Regions from separate parts of the Comamonas sp. 17RB genome, predicted to be linked through region 3. Evidence: riboswitches for the same ligand, from Rfam matches in the RefSeq annotation. Region 3 holds a riboswitch; each other region holds the start of a gene.

Region 1 (4,362 bases), on a different contig from region 3:
GGAGCCTGCCCGCCGGACAGCCGGGCCAGGGCAGCTTCGATGCGCGGCTGCAGCGTGGCCTGGTCTTCGCCCGCAGCAGGCCACAGCGACAGCTCGGACATACGGGCATCGCCCGTCAGGCGCTGGTAGTCGCCCCAGTCCATGGCCACCGCGCCGAACTGGCGGATGTAGTCGCGCCAGATGCCGGCAATGAAAAAGCGCGTTTCTACTGCGCCGGCCGTGGGGGCAGTGGCCGGGCCGTCTGTCCCGGCAGCACTGCTGCCGGCCTGCCCGGTGCTGAACGCACGGTCCAGCAGCGGCCAGGGCTGGCCGGCCTGCACGCCATACAGCGTGGCCACGGCCTCGCTCACGTAGACGGCAACCATGCCGTTCGGAACCGACTGGGCAGGCGCTGCCCCCACCCACGGCAGCTGCTGGGCCTGCGGGCCGTGCAGCGGGCGCAGCAGCAGGCTGATGGCCGGGCGCTGCGGGTCCAGCCACAGGCTGGTGGCCCGCATCGGCTGGGCGCGTTTCACCCCGGGCAGGTCGCGCACGGCCTGCAGCAACGCGGGCGGCAGCAGCGCCGCGTCGGATTTGGACGAGCCGCCGGCCGCACGCAGGTACAGCGGCGAGGGCAGCACGGCGTCCAGCCAGTCCAGCATGCTGCCGCGAAAGCTGGTGACCATCACCGTCAGCGCCACGGCCAGGCTCAGGCTGGCCACCACGCCGCCCACGGCCACGCTGGCGCTGGCCCGCATGCGGCGGGCACGTTCCAGCGCCAGCATGGACAGCGGCTGGCGCAGCGTGGCCGGCCACAGCCGCTGCAGGCCGCCCAGCACGCGATCCAGCAACCAGGGCAGCAGCGCCATGCCGCCCAGCAGCATCAGTCCCACGGCCACATAGGCGGCCAGGGGAATGCCGCCAATGGGCGGCACGCTGGCCAGCAGCGCACTGGCGGCCACCAGGGCCAGGCCGGTCCAGGCGCGCGCAGGCGTCTGGCCCACGGCGCCCAGCCCTTTGAGCGTGGCCGCGGGCGGCAGTGCACGGGCCGTGCGTGCCGGCCACCAGGCGCCGGCCACGGTGGCGGCCAGGCCCAGGGCAAAGAAGGTGGCGGCAGCCGGTGCGCTCCACAGCAGCGGGGGCTGGCCGCCGGCAAAGTAGCCGCCGCCCAGGTCCCCGCCCAGCATGCGCAGGGCCAGCCAGGCCAGTCCGGTGCCCAGCGCAATGCCGGCCGCGCTGCCGACCATGCCCAGCAGGGCGGCTTCCCACAGCACCAGGCGCATGCGCTGCGCGGGCGTGAGCCCCAGCACGGCCAGCAGCGCCAGTTGCGGTGCGCGCCGCGCCACGCTCAGCGCCAGTACGGAGAACACCAGAAACGCCCCGGTGAACAGCGCCACCAGGGCCAGCACGGTCAGGTTGACGCGGTAGGCGCGTGACATCTCGGCCGCACGCTGCTGCTCACCGCCCGGCTGCTGCACCAGCACCTGGGCCGGCCAGCCGGGCAGGGCACGCAGCGCGGCGGTGAAGGCGCTGCGGCCGGTGCCGCTGCGCAGCAGCACATCCACACGCTGGATCTGGCCGTCCTGGCCCAGCAGGTCCTGGGCGGCGCCAATGTCCATCACCGCCAGCGGGGCGCCGCCGGCCGCCACCGTGCCGGCCACGCGCAGCGTCACGGCATGGGTGTGCACGCGCACCGGCAGCAGGGCGCCGGGGGCGCTGGCTTCGTCCAGGCCCAGGGCCTGCAGTGCCGCCGGGTTCAGAAACACCGCGTCGGGCGCGAACAGTTGCAACCGGTCCTGGTCGGCAAACAGCCGGGGCTGCAGCGCAGGGGCCAGTGGGGCCGACTGCAAGGCATCGCCGCCCAGCAGGCGCAGCGACAGTGGTTCCGGGATGGCATGCGGCGCGTGATCGCCAGCCACGGCCGTGGCGGGCGTGCTGTCGATCTGCACCGTGCCCTCGATCCACGGCGCGGCATGCTGCACCTCGGGCCGCAGCGCGATCAGCGGGTAAATGCTCTGGGGCAGGCTGGCGCGCATGCCACGGAATTCCAGATCTGGCTGGCCGTTGACGCTGCGCACCGCGCGGGAAAACTCATCCAGCGCCGACTGGTTGATCACATGCACCGCAAAACCCAGGGCCACGCCCAGCGCAATGGCCAGCAGGGCGGTCAGGCTGCGCCAGGGCTGGCGCCGGTACTCCTGCAGCGAAAAACTGGCCAGCAGGCGCGGCAGCGGAGAAGCGGTGAGAGAGGGTGAGGCGGGCACGGAGGTTCCAGGGCAAAACAGCGGTGTGCACCGCCCCCGGGGCGGGTGGGCACGCCTGCGCGGCCCAGGGTTCCATGGGCAGGGCATTCGCCATCCTACAAGCCCCGTGTCAGCCTGCTGCCTACAATGCGGGGTTTTGGTGCTTGCAGCGCTGTTCTGGCGCTGCGGTTAAACGGGAAACATGGACGCCGGCGCCCGCGCTGGCACAGCATGTACTGCCCCCGCAACAGTGAGCGCACAGGTCCCGCAGGACCCGCTTGCCATCTCTTGCCACTGGAGCCATGCGCTCTGGGAAGGCTTGGCAAGCCGTGCGCCAGTCTGGATACCGGCCAAAACAGGTCCAGCATCCGCTGGCGTGCCGCTGTGCATGCAGACCCGGGTTGCTGGTTGTGTGAAGCACGGGCGGGGACGCCGGTGCCAACCATGTGTGCATCCATGCGAAATTTCCAACCATTCCCAGCGGAAGGCCAGCGCGCTTCCGTGCGTTTTCCTCTGGCGGCCGTGGCCCTGGCCGCGGCCTGCCTGGCCCAGCATGCTGCGGCGCAAAACGTGCCCCTGTCCACCACGGTGGTGACCGCCACCCGCTCTGAAACGCCGCTGGACGAAACCCTGGCCGATGTGCGCGTGATCACCGAAGAGCAGATCAGCAACTCGGCAGGCCGCTCGCTGGCCGAAGTGCTGCAGCGCTTTGCCGGCGTGCAGATGTCCAGCAACGGCGGCCGCGGCAACACGCAAAGCGTCTATATCCGCGGCAGCAAGCAGGTGGTCCTGCTGGTGGACGGGGTGCGCTTCGGTTCGGCCACGCTGGGCACGCCCACGCTGGAGTCGCTGCCGCTGGAAGCCATTGAGCGCATCGAGGTGGTGCACGGCCCGGCATCGGCCCTGTATGGCAGCGATGCCATTGGCGGGGTGATCCAGATCTTCACCAAGCAGGGCAAGGGCGTGAAGCAGGCATTCGTGCCCCATGCCGCACTCACCTGGGGCCGCGCGGGCTACAAAAAGGCCGATGGCGGTTTTGCAGGCGAGCAGTCCGGCTGGAACTACAGCCTGAACATGGCGCGCGTCATCGACCCTGGCTTCTCGGCCACCAACCGCAAGAGCGCCGAATTCCGCTCCGATGCCGACAAGTTCAACCAGACCTCGGTCACGGCGGCACTGGGTTATGCCTTCAATGCCGACTGGCGCCTGGATGCCAATCTGATGCGGGCGGACAGCTATTCCGAGTTCGACCAGGACTACATCTTCATGCCCGACTGGAGCATGCCGCTGGTGAACGGTTCGTACAACGAATTCCGTGCCGCCACTAGCCAGCTCAAGCTGTCGGGCAGGCTGTCTGCCAACTGGAACAGCACCCTGAGCGTGTCGCGTTCCAATGACAAGCAGCGTTCCCACCACCGCCTGGAGGGCCGTACCGACCGTTACCAGGACCTGTTCCAGACCGAGCAGACCGAATACAAATGGGGCAACGAGATCAAGACCCCGGTGGGTGTGGTGGTGGCCGGCCTGGAGCGTCTGGAGCAGCAGATTGCCTCGTCCGAGCGCTACGACCACAAGGACCGTTCGACCAATGCCGCCTATGCCGGCCTGAACGGCAGCCACGCGGCGCATTCCTGGCAGCTCAACCTGCGCCGTGACGACAACTCCCAGTTCGGCGGCTACAACACCTGGGGCATTGGCTACGGCTACGAAGTCCTGTCCGGTCTGCGCGCGCGCGTGGCACGGGCCAGCAGCATGAAGGCGCCCACCTTCAACGACCTGTACTACCCCATGTCCGGCAACCCCAACCTGCAGCCCGAAAGCTCCAAGGGCAACGAAATCGGGCTGGACTGGAGCGTGGGCGGCCACGAGTTCAAGCTGACGGGCTTCGACAACAAGGTCAAGAACCTGATCTCCTGGGCCGACGACGGCACCGGCATGTGGTTCCCCTTCAACATCGACAGCGCACGCCTGAAGGGCTGGTCGCTGGGCTACAGCACCCAGTGGCAGGGCTGGGATCTGTCGGCACGCTACGAGCACCTGGATGCGGTCGATGGCAAGGGCCAGCGCCTGACGGACCGTTTGCCCGAGCACCAGGCCACGCTGTCGGTGGACAAGCGTATCGGCGCCTGGAAGTTCGGCA
Region 2 (4,362 bases), on a different contig from region 3:
GACGGATGCACGCCTGGGCGTGGTCTCGCCCGGGGTGTTCATTCCGCTGGCCGAGGAGTCCGGCTACATCGTCAAGCTCGGCGCCTGGGTGCTGGAGCAGGCGGTCAAGGAAGCAGTGCGCTGGGTCAAGCAGGGCCTGGGCGTGAAGGTGTCGGTCAACGTCTCTTCGCTGGAGCTGCACCAGCCCGACTATGCGGCGCGCGTGGCCTCGCTGCTCAGTGCCTATGGCCTGCCGGCATGCTGGCTGGAGCTGGAACTCACCGAGTCTGCCCTGCTGCAGAAGGAGCCGGTCATCGTGCACTGCATCGAACAGCTCGCGGACCTGGGTGTGCAGCTGGTGATCGACGACTTCGGTACCGGTTATTCCAACCTGGCCTACCTCAAGCGCATGCCAATTTCCAAGCTCAAGGTCGACCAGTCCTTTGTGCGTGGTCTGCCGCAGGACATGAGCGACAAGGCCATTGTGGAGGCGGTCATCGGCCTGGGCCGCGCGCTCGATGTGGAGATCGTCGCCGAGGGCGTGGAAACCGCCGCGCAGCGTGAAACGCTGATGCGCATGGGCTGCGGCTTCTACCAGGGATTTCTGTGTGCCCCGGGGGTCGAGGCGGCTACCTTCCAGGCCATGCTGCGCGCCCAGGCGGCAGGCCTGGAAGCAGGAAGTCTGGGGGGCGGAGTGCCGGGAGAAGACCGGCCGGTGTAGCGGCCTTGGCCGCCGGGATGAGGGTGGGGGGTGTCTGCAAAAACCACCGCGCCGTCATCCTGAACCGGGGGTTCAGGTGGGCGAGGGCAACCAGACGTTGGGTTCGTCTAACGCGAGACGATCACGCTTGCCTGGCAATGTACCAAGCCCGTGCTCAGGGAGCATTGGTTCAAGGCAATATAAAGCACGGCAGATTTGCAGACGCCTTTATTTTAGCGCGTGCCCGGCGGCTTGTGGTGGACCGGATGGAGAAAAGGGGGATTTGCGCGGCAGCAGCTTTTCGGCGCTGCCGCAAGGCCTCTACAGCAGCTTGCTGTCGACTTCCAGCGCCGCTTCCAGGCGTTCGATCAGCGCCTGAGCCTGCTGCAGCTCGTGCTCGCGCAGCACCAGCAGCTCATGCAGCTGCGCGGCCAGTACCTGGGCTTCTTCCTGTGCCTGCTGCGCTTGCTGCAGGGTGTCGTCCCGCGGTGTGTCTTCCAGCGGAGCAGCGGGCAGTGCGTCGGCTGCAGGGGCCGCGGGTGCCAAGCCGTTTTCCAGCGTCAGCTCCAGCTCTTGCTCCAGTTCCTGCACGCGGGTGTACAGCGATGCACTCTCGAACGCCAGATTGACGGCGGCCAGCACCCCCACGCGTTCGCGGGCGCGCACCTTGCCGGTGTTGCGGATGCGTTCCATGTCCGCATCCACCCGCTGCACGGCGGCCAGCAGCATGTCTTCCTGGCCCTCGGGGCAGGTCAACACATAGTCTTGCTGGAGGATGCGCGCTTCGATCTGGCTCATGGTGCCTCTTGGTTGGCGGGCAGGCGCTCAATCAGTGCGTCCACCCGTGCACGTGCCGCCTGCAGGCGCGAGCGCAGGGAATCGCGCTCCTGTGTGAGCGCGGCCACCTGCTCGGCCAGCAGGGCATTGGTGCGCTGAAGCTCGGCGTGGCGCAGCAGCAGGCGATCAACACGCTCTGCCAGCGGCTCGATCATGGAAGGCTGCGAGGTCATGGACATAGAGGGTAGCAATTGTAGGCGTGCCTAAATGTAAGCAGGTGAAATAAGGCCGAATCAGCCTGCATATGACGCTGGAAAACACCGGTGCACAGCAGTTTTTCTACGAACGGCACGACTGAAACTAAAATCGCGGCTGTTGGTGCTCGCAGCGCGGTTCACGCGCAGCAGTTCAACGGGAAGCAGGACGGCCTCGTTTTTTTCAGAACCCGCCCAGCCTGCGCTGCCCCCGCAACGGTGAGTCCCTGGTGCATGCCATGCACCCCCGCCATCTGATACCGCCACTGGATGCCTTGAACAAGCGTCTGGGAAGGCGATGGTGTGGAGGACCAGCCCGGATACCGGCCAACACTGGTGTGCCCGCTCGAGCGGGCATGGTTTTGCCCATCACTGGCGGGGAGGCTGGTACGGGCGACTAGGTGTTTTTTTCTCATGTTTTCGAATGTTTTGAAGGCCGGTGCCGTGGCGCCCGCCTTGCCGTGGTCTGCCGTGTCGGCAGCCATGTTGTGCGCGGTGGCGGCCGCTGCCCAGGCCCAGGAGAGCCCCTCTGCACGCGCCACGCTGGAGGAGACCGTGGTGTCCGCCACGCGCAGCGAGCAGCGCCTGTCGGACGTGATTGCGGACATGACGGTCATCGACCGCGACCAGCTGGACCAGCAGGCCGGCCGGTCGCTGGAAGACGTGATGGCCAAGCTGCCCGGCGTGCAGATCACCCGCAACGGCGGCCCCGGCACCGAAACCGGTCTCTACCTGCGCGGCGCCAGCAAGCAGCACACGGCGGTCTATATCGACGGCATCCGTGTCGATGTGCAGAACGGCTCCGGCGGTGCGCAGTGGGAATCCCTGCCGGTGGACCTGATCGAGCGCATCGAAGTGCTGCGCGGCCCGGCAGGTGCGGTCTATGGCTCGGACGCGCTGGCGGGCGTGGTGCAGGTGTTCACCAAGCGCGGAACCGCCGGCGTGCAGCCCTTTGTGGGCCTGGGGGCCGGCGAGTACGGCAGCCGCAAGGCCGAGGCTGGCATCAGCGGCGCCCAGGGCATGGTGGATTACGCGCTGGGCCTGTCCTATGCCGAAAGCCATGGCTTCGACTCCAAGAACCGCGGTGTGCACAACGAAGACCGCGATGGCTACACACGCAAATCGGCCAACGCCCGCGTGGGGCTGCAACTGAACGCCGACCAGCGCCTGGAGCTGACGGCCCTGACCAGCCGCACCAATGCCGGGTATGACGCCAGCAAATCGGTCAAGGACGACCGCGGCCTGCGCGCGCTGGATGCCTATGGCCTGAGCTGGACCGCCCAGTGGACGGAGCGCTTTCGCACGCGCCTGTCCGTCAGCGAATCCACCAACCGCTACGAGACCTCGGGCACCAGCACCTACGAAGCCGAAACCCGGCTGCGCACCATGCTGCTGCAGAACGAGTGGCTGCTGGGCCCGGGCACCTTGAGCCTGGCGCTGGAGCGGCGCGAAGACACGCTGGAAAACACCGGCCTGAAAAATACCAGCCACAGGGACCGCGACCAGACCGGCGTGGCCATCGGCTACGGCGCCAAGTTCGGTACCCACAGCGTGCAGCTGAATGCCCGCAGCGACGAGGACAGCGACTTCGGCCGCAAGAACACCGGCGGCATCGGCTACGCCTGGGCATTTGCGCCCCAGTTGCGCGCCACCGCCTCCACCTCGACCGGCTTTCGCGTGCCCAGCCTGTACCAGCGCTTTTCGGACTATGGCGATCCGGCCCTGGCACCCGAAGAAAGCCTGAACAAGGAAATCGGTCTGCGCTGGGCCGACCAGGGCAACCACCTGGGGGTGACGCTGTACCGCAACAAGCTGCAGAACCTGGTGTCCTATGAAAAAGGCCTGGGCAGCTGCGGCAAGACGTCCTGCTATGTGAACGTGGAGCGTGCGCAGCTGCAGGGCATCACCCTGACCGGTGCCTACCGCACCGGCCGGCTCAAGTGGTATGGCTCCGTGGATTTCCAGAACCCCACGAACGAGGCCACCGGCAAGCTGCTGGAGCGCCGCTCGCGCCGCTTTGCCACCCTGGGGGTGGATGCCGCCGTGCACGGGTGGACACTGGGCGGGGAAATGCAGGCGGCCAGCCGCCGCTACAACGCCAAGGACGAGCAGGTCATGAGCCTGGGTGGCTACACCCTGTTCAACCTGTCGGCCTCCACGCAGGTGGCCAGGGACCTGACCCTGACCGCACGCATCGACAACCTGATGGACCGGGCCTATACCTTGGCCCAGGATTACGCCACGCCGGGCCGCACCTTCTGGGTGGGCCTGAAATGGCTGCCCCGTTGACCGCCGGGGCCGCCGGAAAGCATGCATGTTGACTGATACTTCCGCCCAAGCTGCGCGCCGCTGCGTGGCCGTGTTGGTGGCGGCCCCGGCATCGGGCCAGGGCAAGACCACCGTGACCGCCGCGCTGGCGCGCTGGCACACCCGCCAGGGGCGCACGGTGCGCGTGTTCAAGTGCGGCCCGGATTTTCTGGACCCCTACTGGCACCAACTGGCCAGCGGTGCACCGGTGCACAACCTGGACGGCTGGATGGTGGGCATGGACGAGGTCCGGGCCCGCCTGCATGCCGCCGCCGGTGAGGCCGATGTCATCCTGATCGAAGGGGTGATGGGCCTGTTTGACGGCAGCCCGACTGCCGCCGATCT
Region 3 (4,362 bases):
ATCCCCAGTTCGCCGAACTCGTTGACGATCACCGCAATGCGCCGGCCATTGGCGTTCTGCAGAATGTGGCGCAGCAGCGTGGTCTTGCCGCTGCCCAGAAAGCCGGTAACGATGGTGGCGGGGATCTTGTGGTGCGTACTCATGGTCAGAAACTCCTGTGCTCCGAAGAAAAAGAAAGCTGCGGCCTCAGTGCCCGCTGCCAGTGAAGGGGGTGCCGGCGCAGTGTGCGCGGCGTGGGCGATGTAAGGGCTGTGCAGCGGCAGGGCCCACGGCCGCCTGGCCGCCATGACGCCCACAGTTACGGCCACGGACACGGCCGAACAGCCGCTGCGCGCCGCAGGTCAGGGGGTGCATGCGCCGGTCCTGCCCGGCAGGCCGCGCCATGGAGACATCCGCAGTGCAGCGCGCAGCCATGCCCGCGCCCTGCACGGATGTTGGGACAGGCATGCGCCGGGCATGCCGATGTGTGAACGGTTGAACCATGCTCTCCCCGAGCCGCCACGCAACAAAAAGCATGCGGTGGGGAAGCGATGCGTGCGACAGACCCGGGTCGCACCGCCAAAGCGGTGGAAAGGGCCAGTCAGCAAACAGCCCACACCCCGTGGCATACCACTGCAATCGAACAGGTCGGTATTCTGGCTCGCCGTCATACCGCACACACGGCCTTCCCAGGTAGCGTACCCAGTGGCATCAACGTGTGGCGGTCAGGCTTACAGCAGCGGGGGCTGCGCCGGAATGCTTCCCACCCGAAGGCGAAGGTCACCGGACTTCCCGTTTCACCCGGCATGGGCATGCGCCATGCAGAGCTCCTGTTCAAAGCGCAAATTATAGGAGCGGCAGCACACCCTTCGCGCAACGGGGACAGCTAAGTGCACGCTGCGGTGGGCAGCGCAGGCGGCAACAGGCACTGCATGTGGATGGTCTGCCAGACCGGGTCGGCCTCGCGCTGCAGCACCGCAAACCCGTTGCCTTGCCAGAACTCCAGCGCCCCCGGCAAGAACGGGTGGGTGTGCAGGTACAGCACCTCCACCCCGTGGGCCCGGGCGTGGGCCTGCAGCGTGGCCCACAAGGCCTGTGCCAGCCCCTGTCGCCGCCACACCGGCGCCACAAACAGGCGCACCACTTCCACCACGGCCAGCGGCCCGAAATCCAGCTGCGCAAACCGGCCGTCGTACGGGCGGTAGGCAATGCTGCCCACCACACCCCGCTGCGCATCGTGGGCCGCCCACATCCGCCCGCCGCCCCCCCCGTACACCTGCTCGAAATGCAGCAGGTCCGCCGCCGTGTCCTGGGCAGACACGCGCGCACCGAACATCTGCACGCGTGCATCGCGCAGAAAACCGTCCACCTCCTGCAGGCGCTCGACCGGCTGAATGGAAATCAGATGGGACAGGGACAAAGACAGGGTCATGCCAGACTCGAAACCGCCATGCGCACAGGCTGCCGTGGGGGGCTGCCGCTACAAAATCAGCTACATTACCCGAACTTTGGTTCCGCAAGGACATGCACCGGCGTACGCTGGCCGCATGAGGGAATCCAGTGCAGACCGCGCCCCTGGCGCTGCCTGCCAAATGGAACTGCCCCCGCAACTGTAGGCAATGAGCCCGCGACCGACACACCACTGAACGCCAGTTTGGGAAGGTGGTCGCGAGGCGCTGATCTGCCAGTCAGGAGACCTGCCAAAGCACCAACCATTCATTGCCGGCGGGGTGTCCGGGAAGTGAGCCATTTCTCGTGACTCTGTCGTTCCGGCGCCGCTGCGGCCCGCACGCACAGCGTGGGTTGTGCCTTGTCTTCCAGTGGTCCCTGCCCAACCTGGAAAGACGAGCCTGATGCTGATCCGAAGCCTTGCCTGCACCGCCCTGCTGGCCACCACCTTCACCGCCCACGCCACGGACTATCCCTTGCAGGTGCAGAACTGCGGCCACACCGTCACTTTCGACAAGGCCCCTGCTTCGGCCGTCACCATCGGCCAGGGCGGCACCGAGATGCTGTATGCGCTGGGCCTGGGCGACAAGGTGGCCGGCACGGCGCTGTGGTTCAACCCGGTGCTGCCGCAGTTCAAGGCCGTCAACGACAAGGCTCCACGCCTGTCCGACAACATTCCCAGCTTCGAGTCGGTGATCGGCAAGCGCCCGGCGCTGGTCGTGTCCCAGTTCGAATGGATGGTCGGCAAGGACGGCGTGGTCGGCACCCGCGAGCAATTCCACGACCTGCGCATTGCCACCTACGCCATGCCCACCGACTGCGAAGGCAAGAACAACCTGGTGGGGTCGGACGGCACACGCACGGCCGGCTACGACGTGAAGTCCCTGTACAAGAGCATTCACCAGCTGGCCCAGATCTTTGACGTGCAGGCGCGCGGCGACAGCCTGGTCAAGGACCTCGGCACACGCCAGGCCCAGGCCATCGCCAAGGTCAAGGCCTCCAAGCTGCAAGACCTGTCGGCGGCGCTGTGGTTCTCCAGCGCCGATCTGGCGGCCGACCCCTATATGGCCGGCAAGAACGGTGTGGCCGGTTACATGATGCAGTCCATGGGCCTGCGCAACGTCGTCAGCTCCACCGAAGAATGGCCCACCGTGGGCTGGGAAACCATTGCCAAGGCCAACCCCTCGATTCTGATCATTGCCCGCATGGACCGCCGCCGCTTCCCTGCCGATGACTACCAGAAGAAGCTGGAATTCCTGAAGAAGGACCCGGTCACCCAGCACATGGATGCCGTCAAGCACCAGCGCATCGTCATCGTCGATGCGGATGCCCTGCAAGGCTCGATCCGCCAGGTCGACGGCATGGAACAGATTGCCGAGGCCGTGCTCCGCCTGCAAGGCGCAGCCAAGTAAGAACAGCAAGAAGAAAGCCCCCTGCCGTGCCGCCCTGCACGGCAGCCCCCTATTTCCATGCAAGCAGAGACTGCACTCCCTCGCGCAGACGCAGCCGGCACCGCTGGCGGCCGGCTGCTGCGCACGGCCTGGGTGGTGGCCGCGGCCGCCGCCCTGCTGCTGATCGCGGTCGTGCTGGGCATCGCCATCGGCGAGACCGACATCTCCGCGCACACCGTCTTTCAGGTGCTGGCCCACCAGCTGCTGGGCCAGCCGCTGTCCGCCGTCGACCCCATCACCCAGGGCATCGTCTGGAACTACCGGCTGCCGCGGGCACTGGTGGCCGCCAGCTGCGGCGCGGGCCTGGCCATCTCCGGCGTGATCCTGCAGTCGCTGCTGCGCAATGCGCTGGCAGAGCCGTATCTGCTGGGCATCTCGGCAGGCGCCTCCACCGGGGCGGTGCTGGTCACCGTGGCCGGCCTGGGCGCAGGCGCCATCTCCATGACCACCGGCGCCTTCTTCGGCGCGGTGTGCGCCTTTGCCCTGGTCGCCCTGCTGGCCCACGCCGCCGGCAATGGCGGCTTGCGCAACAGCGGACAGATCGTGCTGGCCGGCATTGCCGGATCACAGCTTTTCAACGCCCTGACCTCGCTGGTCATCACCAAGTCCGGCAGCGCCGAACAGGCGCGCGGCATCATGTTCTGGCTGCTGGGCAGCCTCAGCGGCGTGCGCTGGCCGGACACGCTGCTGACCGCCACGGTCGCCGGCATCGGCACCCTGCTGTGCCTGCTGCATGCCCGCTCGCTGGACGCCTTCACCTTCGGCAGCGAATCCGCCGCCGCACTGGGCATTCCGGTGCGCCGGGTGCAACTGACCCTGCTGCTGGCGGCCGCGCTGATGACGGCGGTGATGGTCTCCATCGTCGGCGCCATCGGCTTTGTCGGGCTGGTGATCCCGCATGCCGCGCGGCTGCTGGTCGGCGTCCGCCACCGGCGGCTGATTCCCGCCAGCGCACTGATTGGCGCCGTGTTCCTGATTGCGGCCGATGTCGTCTCGCGCACGCTGATCGCCGGCCAGGTCCTGCCCATCGGCGTCATCACTGCCCTGGTGGGCGCCCCCGTGTTTGCGCTCATCCTGCTCAAGGCCCAGGGGCGCCGGGCATGAAGACCCCCTCCATGCCCACGGCATCCACGCCCTCCACACGGCCTGCGGTGGCACTGCAGGCACGCCAGCTCGGCTGGCAGGTACAGGGCACGCCCATCGTGCAGAACGTCTCGCTGCAGGTGCACAGCGGAGAAATGCTGGGCCTGATCGGACCCAACGGCTCGGGCAAGTCCAGCCTGCTGCGCCTGCTGTCCGGCGTGCTGCGCCCGCAAACCGGCGACGTGCTGCTGGGGGACCAGGCACTGCACCGCATGCCACGCCGCAGCATTGCCCGCCAGCTGGCCCTGGTAGCGCAAAGCGCACACACACAGGATGCCATCACCGTCTGGGACGCGGTGGAGCTGGGGCGCACCCCCTGGCTGTCGGCCCTGCAGCCGCT

The links. A riboswitch is a leader RNA that binds a small molecule or an ion and turns the genes downstream of it on or off. The one in region 3 is predicted to bind cobalamin.
Region 1: it holds a riboswitch for cobalamin, as region 3 does, so the genes downstream of both, QM470_RS03920 (TonB-dependent receptor domain-containing protein) here and QM470_RS00680 (ABC transporter substrate-binding protein) in region 3, are expected to answer to the same signal.
Region 2: it holds a riboswitch for cobalamin, as region 3 does, so the genes downstream of both, QM470_RS10450 (TonB-dependent receptor domain-containing protein) here and QM470_RS00680 (ABC transporter substrate-binding protein) in region 3, are expected to answer to the same signal.

Annotation. Positions count from the first base shown of each region.
Region 1 is NZ_JASHHY010000002.1:143,646-148,007, reverse strand. It holds gene QM470_RS03925 (FtsX-like permease family protein) at 1-2,210, opposite strand, end outside; cobalamin riboswitch at 2,364-2,591, shown strand; gene QM470_RS03920 (TonB-dependent receptor domain-containing protein) at 2,724-4,362, shown strand, end outside.
Region 2 is NZ_JASHHY010000005.1:69,099-73,460, forward strand. It holds gene QM470_RS10435 (sensor domain-containing protein) at 1-700, shown strand, start outside; gene QM470_RS10440 (cell division protein ZapA) at 1,001-1,477, opposite strand; gene QM470_RS10445 (hypothetical protein) at 1,474-1,689, opposite strand; cobalamin riboswitch at 1,816-2,056, shown strand; gene QM470_RS10450 (TonB-dependent receptor domain-containing protein) at 2,125-3,999, shown strand; gene QM470_RS10455 (cobyrinic acid a,c-diamide synthase CobB) at 4,025-4,362, shown strand, end outside.
Region 3 is NZ_JASHHY010000001.1:157,609-161,970, forward strand. It holds gene cobW (cobalamin biosynthesis protein CobW) at 1-143, opposite strand, end outside; cobalamin riboswitch at 609-828, opposite strand; gene QM470_RS00675 (GNAT family N-acetyltransferase) at 866-1,411, opposite strand; cobalamin riboswitch at 1,472-1,698, shown strand; gene QM470_RS00680 (ABC transporter substrate-binding protein) at 1,833-2,840, shown strand; gene QM470_RS00685 (FecCD family ABC transporter permease) at 2,898-3,983, shown strand; gene QM470_RS00690 (ABC transporter ATP-binding protein) at 3,980-4,362, shown strand, end outside.